2 regions of the Bradyrhizobium sp. USDA 376 genome follow, and region 1 is predicted to be linked to the other one. Evidence: predicted binding sites of a transcription regulator. Region 1 holds the regulator's gene; the other holds the start of a gene.

The links. The regulator HrcA, encoded in region 1, represses chaperone genes, less so after heat shock. The targets are predictions, from matches to a motif close to GTTAGCACTCNCNNNNNGNGAGTGCTAAC.
Region 2: the regulator HrcA is predicted to act here: its motif matches at 2,715-2,743, upstream of ACVJ19_RS04505 (co-chaperone GroES).

The regions. Positions count from the first base shown of each region.
Region 1 is NZ_JBSSGN010000001.1:2,828,653-2,836,188, forward strand. Features, by position in the region: gene hemW (radical SAM family heme chaperone HemW) at 1-240, opposite strand, end outside; gene rdgB (RdgB/HAM1 family non-canonical purine NTP pyrophosphatase) at 257-892, opposite strand; gene rph (ribonuclease PH) at 904-1,617, opposite strand; gene hrcA (heat-inducible transcriptional repressor HrcA) at 1,786-2,874, shown strand; gene grpE (nucleotide exchange factor GrpE) at 2,971-3,591, shown strand; gene pncA (bifunctional nicotinamidase/pyrazinamidase) at 3,740-4,462, opposite strand; gene ACVJ19_RS13350 (hypothetical protein) at 4,734-5,675, opposite strand; gene dnaK (molecular chaperone DnaK) at 6,069-7,536, shown strand, end outside.
Region 2 is NZ_JBSSGN010000001.1:985,384-992,919, forward strand. Features, by position in the region: gene groL (chaperonin GroEL) at 584-2,224, opposite strand; gene ACVJ19_RS04505 (co-chaperone GroES) at 2,364-2,678, opposite strand; gene ACVJ19_RS04510 (hypothetical protein) at 3,019-3,288, opposite strand; partial or broken gene ACVJ19_RS04515 (IS701 family transposase) at 3,475-3,812, shown strand; gene ACVJ19_RS04520 (hypothetical protein) at 3,841-4,116, opposite strand; gene ACVJ19_RS04525 (hypothetical protein) at 4,326-4,574, shown strand; gene ACVJ19_RS04530 (alpha,alpha-trehalose-phosphate synthase (UDP-forming)) at 5,061-6,206, shown strand.

The sequences.
Region 1 (7,536 bases):
CGGCGTGCCGCCGCCGAGGAAGATCGAGGTCACTTCACGTCCGGGTGCGCGCTCGGCGGTCGTTGCGATCTCGCGCGCGAACGCGGAGGCAAAGCGTGCCTCGTCGATCGCGGCGTGGCGGACATGGCTGTTGAAGTCGCAATAGGGGCACTTCGACAGGCAGAACGGCCAGTGCACGTAGACGCCAAAGGCTTCAGATTCTTGTTTTGACGCGTTTTCCTTGCGCGAACCGGTATCCACTTCGCTCGAAAACGCTCTAGCGCGGCTCAAGGCAGATCTCCGCCAGTTTCACGAAGGCGCGGGCGCGGTGCGACAGGCCAAGGCCGAGCGGCGGCAGGCCATGCTTCTCGATGCTTTCCATCTCGCCGAAGGTGCGGCTGTGGCCATCGGGCAGGAACATCGGGTCGTAGCCGAAGCCGGCGGTGCCGCGCGGCGGCCAGACCAGCGTGCCGTCGACGCGCGCCTCGACCTCTTCGAGATGATCGTCGGGCCAGGCCACGCAGAGCGCGGAGACGAAATGCGCGGTGCGCTTTGCAGGTGTGGCCGCACCGCGTTCCTGCAACAGCCGCTCGATCTGGGCCATCGCCGCGTTGAAATCCTTCGCTGGACCGGCCCAGCGCGCGCTGTAAATACCCGGCGCGCCGTCGAGCGCGTCGACGACGATACCGGAATCGTCGGCGAAGGACGGAAGCTTCGTCGCCTTCGCCGCCGCGATCGCCTTGATCGCGGCATTGCTGCGGAAGTCGTTGCCGGTTTCCTCGGGCTCGTCCAGGCCGAGCGCACCTGCCGACACCGCCTCGATCCCGTACGGCGCGAGCAGTTCCTTCATCTCGGCGAGCTTGCCGGGATTGTGGGTGGCGATGACGAGCTGTCCGGTGATTCGGCGGTGCATGGGCCTATTGACTACGCCACAGCCAGTTTCTGCAAGTCCACGAGACGCGCGACGCCCTTGCGCGCCAGCGCCATCAGCGCCAGGAACTCGGTTTCCGTGAACGGCTCGCGTTCCGCGGTGCCCTGCACCTCGATGATGCGACCATCGCCGGTCATGACGAAATTGGCGTCGGTCTCGGCCTCTGAGTCCTCGGCATAGTCGAGATCGAGCACCGGCGTGCCGTTGTAAATGCCGCAGGAGATCGCGGCGACGTTGTCGCGCAGCACGTTGGCCTTGATCATGTTGCGCGCCTTCATCCAGTTGATGCAATCGGCGAGCGCGACCCAGGCGCCGGTGATCGAGGCCGTGCGGGTGCCGCCGTCGGCCTGGAGCACGTCGCAATCGACCGTGATCTGGCGCTCGCCGAGGGCTTCGAGATCGACGATGGTGCGCAAGGAGCGGCCGATCAGGCGCTGGATCTCGACGGTGCGGCCGCTCTGCTTGCCGGCGGAGGCCTCGCGGCGGGTGCGTTCGGAGGTCGCGCGCGGCAGCATGCCGTATTCGGCGGTGACCCAGCCGCGGCCCTGGCCCTTGAGCCATGGCGGCAGGCGGTCTTCCAGCGTGGCGGTGACCAGCACGTGGGTGTCGCCGAACTTCACCAGGCACGAGCCTTCCGCATATTTGACCACGCCGCGCTCCAGCGTCACGGGGCGCAATTCGTCGGGCGCACGGCGGCTTGGCCGCATGGAAAATCCTCCAAAACTCACGGGAATAGGCTGTTCGCGGTGCTTGTAGGTGGGGTGAGGGTGAGCAGCAAGGCTTTTTCACCCCCGGTTTTCCACCCCGCAAACGCCACGCTTGTCAGAACCGTCCCGGATGGACAAATTATCAGTATCTGAGAGGAGTTACCGTCTGTGGCCCATCACGATCCGATCCATCTGATCGCGCCGCGCGCAGGCCTCGCCCAGCTCAACGAGCGTTCCCGCGACATCTTTCGTCAAATTGTCGAAAGCTATCTCGCGACCGGTGAGCCGGTCGGCTCGCGCAACATTTCCCGCCTGATCGCCATGCCGCTGTCGCCGGCCTCGGTCCGCAACGTCATGGCCGATCTGGAACAGCTCGGCCTGATCTATGCCCCGCACACCTCGGCGGGCCGGCTGCCGACGGAACTCGGCCTGCGCTTCTTCGTCGACGCCCTGATGCAGGTCGGCGATCTCAACGAGGCCGAACGGCAGTCGATTCAGGGCCAGCTTGCCACGGTCGGCCAGGCCCAGTCGGTCGAGGCGGCGCTGGACCAGGCGCTGACGCGGCTGTCCGGCCTGACCCGCGCCGCGGCGGTGGTTTTGACGCCGAAATCCAATGCGCGGCTCAAGCACATCGAATTCGTCCGCCTGGAACCGGAAAAAGCGCTGGTGATCCTGGTCGGCGAGGACGGCCAGGTCGAAAACCGCGTGCTGTCGCTGCCGCCGGGAGTTCCATCGTCCGCAATCACCGAAGCCGGCAATTTCCTCAATGCCCGGATTCGCGGCCGGACCCTGGCCGAGGCGCGGCTTGAGCTCGAAACCGCGCTCGGGGAGGCCCGAGCGGAGCTCGATCAGCTGACCCAGAAGGTGATTTCCGCCGGCATCGCCAGCTGGTCCGGCGGCGAAAACGATGACCGCCAGCTCATCGTCCGCGGCCACGCCAACCTGCTGGAGGATCTGCACGCGCTGGAGGATCTGGAGCGGGTGCGCCTGTTGTTCGACGACCTCGAGACCAAGCGCGGCGTGATCGACCTTTTGGGGCGCGCCGAAACCGCCGAGGGCGTGCGGATCTTCATCGGCTCCGAGAACAAGCTGTTCTCGCTGTCGGGGTCCTCCACCATCATCTCGCCCTATCGGGATGCCGCCGGCCACATCGTCGGCGTTCTCGGCGTGATCGGGCCGACACGGCTGAATTATGCCCGCGTGATCCCGACCGTGGACTATGCCGCCCGTATCGTCAGCCGCCTGCTGGGGGGCTGACCGGCATTTGCGCCGATCACGGGCGCTTGATTTTCGTGAGCTTAGGCACGATATCCGGGCCAACAATCCCTGGAAACGAGTTCGAGATTAGAGCCGATGACCGATCAAGACCGGCAACCCGAAGACACGACTGCAGCGACCGGCGAGCCCGTGGTGTCAAAACCCTACATCATGCCCGACGATCCCGAGCCCGGCTCGGTCGAAATGTTGCAGAAGGAAGCCGCCGAGGCGCGCGACCGCATGCTGCGGACGCTGGCCGAGATGGAGAATCTGCGCAAGCGCACCACCAAGGAGGTCGCTGACGCCCGCCTCTACGGCATCACCGGCTTTGCCCGCGACGTGCTCGACATCGCCGACAATCTCCAGCGTGCGCTCGATGCCGTTCCGGCCGAAGCGCGTGCCGCGGCCGATCCCGGCCTGATCTCGCTGATCGAGGGCGTCGAGCTCACCGAGCGCGCGCTGCTCAATGCGCTGGAAAAGCACGGCGTGAAGAAGCTCGATCCGCTGGGCCAGAAGTTCGACCCGAACTTCCACCAGGCGATGTACGAAGTGCCTGATGCGTCGGTGCCGTCGGGCACCGTGGTGCAGATCATGCAGGCCGGCTACACCATCGGCGACCGCGTGCTGCGTCCGGCCCTGGTTGGTGTCGCCAAGGGCGGCGCGAAGGCCGCGCCCGCGGCGAACAACAACAACGAGCAGAGCGGCGCGGCAAACTGAGTCTCAGACCCTCATGGTGAGGAGCCGCGCCCTTGCGCGGCGTCTCGAACCATGCAGGCCCGGCTCTGGCAGCTCGGCCTTCATCCTTCGAGACGCGCGCGAAGAAGCGCGCTCCTCAGGATGAGGGTCTTGCAGTGTTGCGCGCTGCTTACGCGCTCACCGCGATATCGCTCGACTGAATCCGCTTCACGCCGGCCTTGGCCATGTCGGCCCAGGCCTTTGCCAGCGAGCCCTGGGTGTCGATGCCGCGGCAGGCGTCTTCCACCACATAGACTTCGAAGCCTGCCTTGCGTGCGTCGAGCGCGGTCCAGGCGACGCAGAAATCTGTCGCCAGGCCAGCGACGAAGACGCGCTTGATCTTGCGGCCCTTCAGATAGCCGGCGAGCCCGGTCGAGGTCTTGCCGTCGGCTTCGAGGAAGGCTGAGTAGCTGTCGACGTCCTTGTGAAAACCCTTGCGGATGATGAGCTCGGCGTGCGGGATCGACAGGTCCTTCGACAGCGCCGCGCCATCGGTGCCCTGCACGCAATGATCCGGCCACAGCACCTGCTTGCCGTAAGGCAGGTCGATGGTCTCGAACGGCTTCTTGCCGGCGTGGACCGACGCAAACGAAACGTGGCCGGGCGTGTGCCAGTCCTGCGTCATCACCACGTTCGCAAACGCCTTCGCCATCTTGTTGATGACCGGCACCACCTGCTCGCCTTCCTTCACCGCGAGACTGCCGCCGGGCAGGAAGCAGTTCTGCACGTCGATCACGAGCAGCACGGATGCATCGTCCGGCTTGATCGATGCCGCCGCAAGCAGCGTGGTTGGCGCCAGCGTCGCGAGCGCCGTCGTCCCAAGCATTGCCAAGACCTGTCGCCGATCCAGCATCGTTCGTCTCCCCTCCAGGATGATCCAACCGGGGAAGCCTAGTTCCGTTCGTATACGAACAGAAGCCCGAAAATGCAGCCGGTATTGGCGAGGGGTTGGGCTCTCGCGGCGTGCTCGGTGCACCTCTCCCGCCTGCGGGAGAGGTCGCTGCGCTCGCAGAGCGCGGCGGGTGAGGGCTTTCTCCTCTTGGGGGTTCTCGCTTGCGGAGAGACCCTCTCCCCAACCCTCCCCCGCAAGCGGGGGAGGGAGCGCATCTCGTGCGTGGATGCGCTTACCCCTTCGGCTGGATCCCGTCGCGCACGGCGCGGAAGCGGGTGAAGGCGGCTTGCCACTGGTCGCGCGGGGCGCTGGCGATGATGCGCAGCGAGGCGCCGCCGCTCGAGAAGCGGATCCACTGCACCACGGTCACCGGCGTCTTGTCCTTGCCGCTGACGCCGTCGATCCGGGTCTCAAAACCCTGCTGGCCGTTGATGCGGATCGGCTCCGACATGGTGACGCGGGATTCGCGCACGCCGGGGATCTGGAGCGCGGCCTCCTGGGCGAAGCGGGCGCGATCGTCGGCCTGCTGCGGGGTGGCGCCGATCAGGCCCAGGATCATGAACGGCTTCGACTCATAGCCTGCGCTCTCGTTGCCGTCGGCCAGGATGATGCTGGAGCCCGGCGCCAGCGTGCGGATGTCCTTGAAGTCGGCGAGATCGGTGATCTTGAACGGCATCAGCGCGATCTGCTCTTCGGCCGAGACCTGCTTGCGGGTCGTGGCGCTCGCAAACATCTGGCGCACCGCCTCGTCGGTGTAGATCTTGGTCGCGTTCTCCGGGATCTGCACCGCGACATAGCCGGAGAAGCCGGCGCCGGGCACGATCATCGAATAGCGCTTCACCGGGGTATCGCCGGCCTTGCCGCTCTCGGTGGTGAAATAGGCAAGCCCCGCGGGGGTCTCGATCTTGTCCTGCTTGACCCCGCCGGCTCCGGCCGGATTGGAATTGAAGGCGCTCACGACCTCGCCATAGGCCGCCGGCGGCAGCTCGGTGATCAGCACCTTGACGCTGCCGTCCTCGCTCTCGAAGCCCGGAAAGGTTTTTGCCGTGCTGAGGCCGACCAGAGGCGCCATGCCGAGGCGCAGGCCGGGCGGGAAGACGGCGTCGGCAGCCAGGGCCGGGAGCGCGGAGGCAACGAGGACGGCGAGCGCGGCGAGGGGGTGGATCAGCTTCATGGGCACTCTGATTGGTTCACATTGAGGCCGTTCGATGGTCGCCCACCGGGCCGCATTGTCGCGCGACGCAGCCTTGGCACGGCTGTCGGCCGGCCCGCTTTTAGCGGGTTTGGCCCTGCCGCAACAGGGTGTGGCGGATCACGGCGGCGGGGGTGGCGGATCGCCGGACCTGTTAATATTTCCTCACCCGCAAGGGCGGTTGAGCCCGGATATGAGCTCCCAAAACCCAATGTTTTCACGGCCGAAACGTTGCTTCGGTCCTTGCGGCCCCCTCCCCCCCTCCTATATGAGCCTCAATCATCGCAATATCGCGGATGTTTGATCTTAGGGGGTTTCGGTTCGGGTGCCTTCTGGGCCCAGCCAACCTGCTGCAAAAAGAAGGATATCAGGACCATGGGAAAGGTCATTGGGATCGACCTCGGCACCACGAACTCGTGCGTCGCCGTGATGGATGGCAAAAACGCCAAAGTCATCGAGAATTCCGAAGGCATGCGCACGACGCCTTCGATCGTCGCCGTGACGGACGACGGTGAGCGCCTCGTCGGCCAGCCAGCCAAGCGCCAGGCCGTTACCAATCCCGAGCGTACGTTCTTCGCAGTGAAGCGCCTCATTGGCCGCCGCTACGACGACCCGATGGTCGAGAAGGACAAGAAGCTCGTTCCGTACAAGATCGTGAAGGCTTCCAACGGCGATGCCTGGGTCGAGGCCGACGGCCAGACCTACTCGCCCTCGCAGGTCTCGGCGTTCATCCTGCAGAAGATGAAGGAGACCGCGGAAGCCCATCTCGGCCAGAAGGTCGACCAGGCCGTCATCACCGTTCCCGCCTACTTCAACGACGCCCAGCGCCAGGCCACCAAGGACGCCGGCAAGATCGCGGGCCTTGAAGTGCTGCGCATCATCAACGAGCCGACCGCGGCCGCGCTCGCCTATGGCCTCGACAAGACCAAGGCCGGCACGATCGCCGTGTACGACCTCGGCGGCGGCACCTTCGATATCTCCATTCTCGAAATCGGCGACGGCGTGTTCGAGGTGAAGTCGACCAACGGCGACACCTTCCTCGGCGGCGAGGATTTCGACATGCGCCTCGTGGGTTATCTGGCCGACGAGTTCCAGAAGGAGCAGGGCATCAACCTGCGCAACGACAAGCTCGCCTTGCAGCGCCTGAAGGAAGCCGCTGAAAAGGCCAAGATCGAGCTGTCGTCGACGACGCAGACCGAGATCAACCTGCCCTTCATCACCGCGGACCAGACCGGCCCGAAGCATCTGACGATGAAGCTCACCCGCGCCAAGTTCGAGGCGCTGGTCGACGACCTCATCCAGAAAACCGTCGAGCCCTGCCGCAAGGCGCTGAAGGACGCCGGCGTCACCGCCGGTGAGATCGGCGAAGTGGTGCTGGTCGGCGGCATGTCGCGCATGCCGAAGGTCCAGGAAGTCGTGAAGCAGCTGTTCGGCAAGGAGCCGCACAAGGGCGTCAACCCGGACGAAGTCGTGGCGATCGGCGCCGCGATCCAGGCCGGCGTGCTCCAGGGCGACGTCAAGGACGTGCTGCTGCTCGACGTGACCCCGCTGTCGCTGGGCATCGAGACGCTGGGCGGCGTGTTCACCCGCATCATCGACCGCAACACCACGATCCCGACCAAGAAGAGCCAGGTGTTCTCGACGGCTGAAGACAATCAGAATGCCGTCACCATCCGCGTCTTCCAGGGCGAGCGTGAAATGGCGGCCGACAACAAGATGCTCGGCCAGTTCGACCTGATGGGCATTCCGCCGGCTCCGCGCGGCATGCCGCAGATCGAGGTGACCTTCGACATCGACGCCAACGGCATCGTCAACGTGTCGGCCAAGGACAAGGCGACCGGCA
Region 2 (7,536 bases), 1.8 Mb from region 1:
CCGGGCGCCTCCCAAAATATCCTGTCCCCGGCGTACCGGGTCCCAACGAGCCCCGACCAGCTGAAGCCGACAATGCCCGCCGATGAAGGGGTGTTTGTGCCTGCCTCGGTCCTGCTGCAGCGGCTGCACGACGAGGCACCGGCAAGATCGCTTTACCCTGGGCTGGCTGATGGGTCGCCTACACAACACTCCTTCGGCCCTATTATGCTGCTGCTCGCTGTGGTCGCTATTGCACCGGGTGTCTCGATCGTAGCCGGCCTGCTACTCATGATCCCCGCGTCCCAGATGATCGCGGTCTTCGGTCTAATCACGGGGGCGACCAACCAGGGCGGAGCTATGCACTTCCCAAAATCCAGTAACGGTGGGGTGCGTCCTGACTGGTTTGGTAACAATTCTCACCCGCCACCCGGCTGCAATGCAAAGTGCTGATTTTGAGATATTGCACAAGGCGTCCTCACGGAAATCCGTGAAACGGCGAGAATTCATCACGCTTCTCGGCGGCCGCTTTTTGCTGGTTCCTGCAAAAAAGGCCCAAGCATCTCTGCCGGGCCTTCGCTATTGTTGAGCTCTGAACGAGTAGGACTTAAAAATCCATACCACCCATGCCGCCACCTTGAGGCATGCCGCCACCGCCGGCGTTCTTCTTTGGCAATTCGGCCACCATGGCTTCGGTAGTGATCAGGAGCGCCGCAACAGAAGCCGCGTTCTGAATCGCCACACGAACGACCTTGGTCGGGTCGATGATGCCCTTGGTGACCAGGTTGCCGTACTCGCCGGACTGGGAGTCAAAGCCGTAGCCATACTGATCCTTCTCCAGTATCTTGCCGACGATGACGGAGCCGTCCTCGCCAGCGTTGATCGCGATCTGGCGGGCCGGCGCAGACAGCGCCTTGCGCACGATCTCGACGCCGGTCTTCTGGTCATCGTTCTTGGTGCGCAGCCCCTTGAGATGCTCGGAAGCACGCAGCAGGGCGACGCCGCCGCCCGGCAGGATGCCTTCCTCGACGGCCGCGCGGGTCGCATGCATCGCGTCATCAACGCGATCCTTGCGCTCCTTCACCTCGACCTCGGTCGCGCCGCCGACGCGGATCACCGCGACGCCGCCCGCGAGTTTGGCAAGACGCTCCTGCAGCTTTTCACGGTCATAGTCCGAGGAGGTCTCCTCGATCTGCGCCTTGATCTGCGCCACCCGCGCCTCTATGTCGGCCTTCTTGCCGGCGCCGCTGACGATGGTGGTGTTCTCCTTGTCGATCATCACCTTCTTGGCGCGACCGAGCATGTTGAGCGTGACGTTCTCGAGCTTGATGCCCAGATCTTCCGAGATCGCCTGGCCGCCGGTCAGGATCGCGATGTCCTGCAGCATGGCCTTGCGGCGATCGCCGAAGCCCGGAGCCTTCACGGCCGCGACCTTCAGACCGCCGCGGAGGCGGTTCACGACCAGGGTCGCGAGCGCTTCGCCCTCGACGTCTTCCGCGATAATCACAAGCGGCTTGCCACTCTGGACGACGGCTTCCAGCAGCGGAAGCAGTTCATTCAACTGAGATAGCTTCTTTTCGTGGATGAGGACGTAGGCGTCTTCCATTTCGGCGCGCATTTTTTCGGCGTTGGTGACGAAGTACGGCGAGATGTAGCCGCGGTCGAATTGCATCCCTTCGACGACCTCGAGTTCGGTCTCGAGCGACTTGGCTTCTTCAACCGTGATGACGCCCTCGTTGCCGACCTTCTTCATGGCGTCGGAGAGGAACTTGCCGATCTCCGCGTCGCCGTTGGCCGAGATGGTGCCGACCTGGGCGATCTCCTCGTTCGAGGTGACCTTCTTGGAGTTCTTCACGAGATCGGCGACCACGGCTTCCACCGCGAGGTCGATACCGCGCTTCAGGTCCATCGGGTTCATACCGGCGGCAACCGCCTTCGCGCCTTCACGGACGATCGCAGCCGCGAGCACGGTCGCGGTGGTGGTGCCATCGCCAGCTGCATCTGCCGATTTGGAGGCAACTTCTCGCACCATCTGCGCGCCCATGTTCTCGAACTTGTCCTCAAGCTCGATCTCCTTGGCGACAGTGACGCCGTCTTTGGTGATGCGGGGGGCGCCGAACGACTTGTCGAGCACGACGTTCCGGCCCTTGGGCCCGAGCGTGACCTTAACCGCATTGTTGAGAATTTCAACACCGCGCAACATCCTGTCGCGGGCGTCGACGCCGAACTTAACTTCTTTGGCCGACATCATGATCTCCGTTTTCAACTGTCAAATCCGAAAGACCGCGCGACTCGGCGAGCTCTTTAGGGACGTGAGTTCAACTTGCGGGCCTTATCCTTCTCCTTCGAGACGCTGGCTGCTTGGGATAAGGAAAACAGACTGGCGCTTAGGCGACCTTCTTCTTGGCGGCGGGCAGCTCGGTGAGAACGCCCATAATGTCGCTTTCCTTCATGATCAGTACTTCCTGATCATCGAGCTCGATCTCCGTACCTGACCACTTGCCGAACAGGACGCGGTCGCCAACCTTGAGATCGATGGGCAGCTTGCCGGATTCGTCGCGGCCGCCTGGGCCAACCGCCGTGATCTCGCCCTGCGAAGGTTTTTCGTTGGCGCTGTCCGGAATGATGATGCCGCCAGTGGTCTTCTCTTCGGCTTCGATACGCTTGACCGCAACGCGGTCGTGAAGCGGACGGAATTTCATGCTGCCCTCCTGTTTTCTTGTTGTTGCTTTGGACGAAATGGCAGTCGTGGCCAGCGAGTGCTAATCAGCACATAAGCCGCCGCAAGGGGACGTACAAGACCGTCCCGAAACGATATTCGCTCAGAGCATCACGAAATAGCTGCCAAGACCGCGGCGGCTAAGGATCCGGTGAAGGCCAGCTGTGTGGTGCGAAAGTCGTTGGACGCCGCGTCATCAAATTTAAGAAAGCTTCCCATCGCGCAGGGGCATTGCGTTGTTCTCGACGTGCGCCAGAATACGCCGGACGTCGGTCGCTTCTTGTGCAGCCATTCAGCGGTGCTTGTCGAGATCGAGTGGCTCGTCACTCGCGAGGCGCTTCGGCATCAATGCGCTGAGCGTCAGCCAAATCGACCGGGTTGATGGAAATCCTCTCCACCGTTGAAGTGCGCGGCGGCGCCGCCGGCACCGTGATCATAGTGGCAACCCGGCGAAACGCCTCGAACGACAATCCTTCGATCATCTCCTCATCGGTGATGACCTCGTAGGCACCCGGAGGCAGGAGGCGGTCGATGCCCTTGATCCGGAAGGGATGCTTGAAGGTGACCGTTTCGCGTCGGGAGCGCATGGTCATGATCGGCTATCCTTCAGAAACGGCTTTGCATCGGCGCGATAGTGAAGCAATCCGTTTACAGTGCTTTCTGTGCCGAGATTAGCTATCTCTTTATCATGAGATGGCTGCGAAGTCACCAAACACAAGGCAATACACATCGCGGATTTGTATAGATGCCGGCGGACGAAATGCTTGCTGATGCCAAGTGAAAAAATGCGAGTTGGCGATCGGCAAGCATCGCGACTCGGAGAGAAGAAATGCTATCTCGCAAATCTACCAGCCGAGATAGACTTGCGGCGGTTGGCTACAACCGTCATGGCGCGATGGGACGGTTCTGGCACGGTCTTCATCGTCACGCTCTTATGACGATGATTGCTTACGCCTTCTTGCAGCACTTCCGCATTGCCAAGACGGGGCGCAAAAATGAATCGACGGCCACCACCTCAGCCCAACCTGCCAGCCGCGCGTCCCGCCATCGTCGCTCTCATTCTTCAGCCATCAGATCCGCGATACGGATACTGCAGAACACAGGTCAGCGAAGAGCAAGGCGTGAACAAATCTGCCAAAGTCGTGTTAGCGCCCACCCGAAGCGCCTTTATGATCGTGCAGGAAACGGGCGATCCGCGTCTTCAACACGGTGGCGTCGTGCGATTTGCCCGAGGCCGCGTGCTCGAAGAGCCTGCGCTGGACGTCAGTAGGCAGATCATTCCATTCGCTGACAAGGGCGGCACCCAGACATTCCAGGACTCTGCGCTCCACATCGCGCAAATCGCTGGCCTCATAGGGTAAAGGCCACGCCAACTCCTGCGCTCCGCCTTCCTCGTCCCAACGGTCGAGAGCGGTTGCCATTTCTTCTCCCGACGTTGGCCTTCGACCTTTCTTTTTGACCATTCTATATAGTCGCACATGTCGGCATTAAGCGCCATTCGCTCGATCGCGGGGCGATCCGAAGCGCCAATCCTTCCAGTACCGAGAATGCCGCGGCCGCGGAACTCGGTAGTTCGCCCATCGGTTATTGCAACGGTTTGTTCGCGCGGCGTACAGACTCAAGGTTCACCATGGATGTGATCGTTACACCCGCAGAGGGAGGCACGGTTTGGCAGCTGACGGACCTGCTCGGCCGCTCGATGGGGCGCATCACGGAAAGCGCTCCCCGTCAATTCATGATCTATCCGGGGGGCCACGCCTCGGAAACTATGGCCGGCATACAGCAAGGGCCGCACGCCTCGCTCGACGCCGCACTGGCTGAGATCGAAAGGCACACCCGGGGCGTCTGCCGACGCAATCCTGGCGAAGATCAGCTTTAGACAGCGCCCAACAATCCAGCTCGTCGCTAGAGTATCTACTGCGAGAGGATTTATGTATTTTACAAGTAACACCCTGATCTTGCAGCTCAATGTCCATGCGTCGCGCCCGACCTCAAGCGCCCAGATTGCCTGATGACGGGACCATCGGTTCCGGTAGAAGGACTTGTGGATTTTCGCGTGAGAACCGAGGCGAATGTGGGCTCCGGCGGATGTCACCGCTCGATCATTTGCGGTGCCGTGTTCGCCGAGATCTTTTGGCGGCTGGGCTTGACGCAACCCTGACAGTGCGGAGGGAACCCGCTTGAGCCGCTTGGTCATCGTCTCCAACCGTGTCGCCTTGCCGGGGGAAGCTGCGCAGCGCAGCGGCGGGCTTGTGACCGGCCTCGTCGACGCTCTGCATCGGGCTGGAGGCTTATGGTTCGGGTGGAGTGGCAAGCTTGGAGGAACAACACCAGAGCCGAACGTTTTTGAGACCGAGGGAGTGACATCGCTACCGTCGATCTTACCCGCGCGGACCATGACGGCTACTACAGCGGCTTCTCCAACGCGGCACTGTGGCCCTTATTCCACTATCGCCTTGACCTCATGAACTTTACCCGCCGGGACTTGGCCGCCTATCGACGGGTGAACGCCCTGCTCGCCGATGCCCTCGCGCCGCTGCTCAGGCCGAGTGACCTCGTCTGGGTGCATGACTACCATCTGATCCCGATGGCCGAGGAACTTCGCCGCGCCGGGGCCACACAACGGATCGGGTTCTTCTTGCATACGCCGTTTCCGTCGTTGGGGGTGCTGGCGACCCTTCCTCACTACAGCGACCTGCTGAAATCACTGTGCGCTTACGATCTCGTCGGCTTCCAGACGGTGGAGGATTTGACCGCCTTCCATGACGCCATCCTTCGCCGCGCAGGCGGCAAGGTTTCGTCCGATGGCCCCGTTCACGCCTTCGATCGGGATCTACGCGCCGGCGCCTTCCCGATTGGTATCGATACTGAAGCCATCGCCGACATGGCCGGTCGCGCTGTGAAATCCCGAACGGCACGCCGGCTGCAGGAGAGTCTCCGGGGACGCAAGCTCATCATTGGGGTTGACCGGCTCGATTACAGTAAGGGACTCGAGCACCGGTTCAAAGCGTTCGCCGCCTTTCTCGACGGCTATCCCGCGTACCGCAACCACGTCCGCTTCCTGCAGATCGCCACTGCAACGCGCAGCGACGTTCCTGAATACCGTGCGCTGCGGCAGAGGCTCGGTGCGCTGGCAGGCGACGTGGCCGGTCGCTTCGCGGAACTCGATTGGGCACCGATCCAGTATTTGAACAGGAGCTTTTCGCAGCGCTCGCTCGCTGGCTTCTTTCGGCTCAGTCGCGTCGCTCTCGTCACTCCGTTGCGCGACGGAATGAACCTGGTTGCCAAGGAGTATGTCGCTGCACAGGACCCCGATGACCCCGGCGTGCTCATTCTCTCACCCTTCGCCGGCGCGGCCTATGAACTCGACGCTGCCGAGATCGCCAACCCGTATGACCCCGACGCCGTCGCCGAAGCATTGCAGACAGCGCTGGGGATGCCACTTGGGGAGCGATGCGAGCGTTGGCGAACCATGATGGCGGTACTACGCCGCAATAGCATTGCGGCGTAGCGCGAGAGTTTTCTTGGCGCTCTCAGCCGCTAACTTGGGATGTCGTCCGGAACGTAGCATCGGTGCAGCAAGTCGCGATAATCTCGTTCGTCAACGAGGTTGCCCCAGTCCGCCGATAAGGTGTTACTTCGAGATCATCTCCCCGGCGGAAATGATCCACGAGTGACGGGACCACTTGCATCCGCTTCATCGTCGCGCTGAACCAGGTAGACCAAAGGCAAGTCGCCCACAGTTCTCCGCTTTCGCGTCAACGTAGTACACTTCTCCTGCTTCCCATCCCAAAGCGGCCTGTACCGGATCGTCATACCCCTCTTAACCGTGGATGCAACGAATGACCAACGAGCAAAGCCACAAAGTGCACCTAGGTCCCGAAGATCAGGAGCGGTTGCGAGAACTTCGGGCGCAAAAGCCAGCCCAGAGGTTGTCAGTTAGAGGGCACTTGTAGCGCTGACACCTTCGAGGCGACGCCAAGTTCGACCGGATCCGCTAGTCAAGGCACAGGCTGCTCGCGATGTTCCTGAAGCAGTTCGTCAAGTCGTTTTGCGCACCACGTGAACACCTTCGCCTCGGCCAAGGCAACGGCCTCAGTGCGGGGGCATCTGAGGCCGCTAAGCCTTCCGCCGGGCATTGGGGCAAAATGTCGACCGGTCAGTGGGCTTGGTTCTCGAAGATAAGATCTCCGATTGCGGAGGACCAAGAAGTCCCAAGATCAATCGTTCCAGCCGTTTGAGAGTATTGCCTGTCCTAACTTGGGCAATATTCTAAAGACTCAGGACGTGCCCCTCCGCCCCCGGGGCTCACCGCCGGCACTGACTTGCGGAAGCGATGACTTCGGTGCGTCGCCGTCTTTGGGTAGCGCTCGGACAAGCAATCCGCTCGAGCATGCCAGCACGCTACGCCGATTCTGCACCTGATGAATAACTCCCGCTTTGGGTCACCTCGTTGCGGAAGATGAAACCAATTGACCTTCCCGCGACCAAAACGGCTATCTATTGATCCGGGGGTGGTCAATATTGACCAGCAGCTGTAAGAGTTTCAGGTCATATTTCGCCAAAATGGGGGTTGGCGGATCGATGCAGTCACTCGACGATAAGCTTTTTTACCTCCAATCCATTTCAAAGGATCTCAATACACAGCTGCTCACTTTGATCGCTTTGCGAGAGAGCACCAACGAGGCCTACAGAAAGATCGCCTATCGGGGCAGGCGCAGGCGGTGTCGACGCGCGAGAGAGAGAATTTAACCGCAATCTTCCTGTTCTACGCTTTGCAGAACTTACCTATGTCGGTCGACGCTCGCTCCTCCAACCGCTAAATAGGCCGAAGTCGCTCT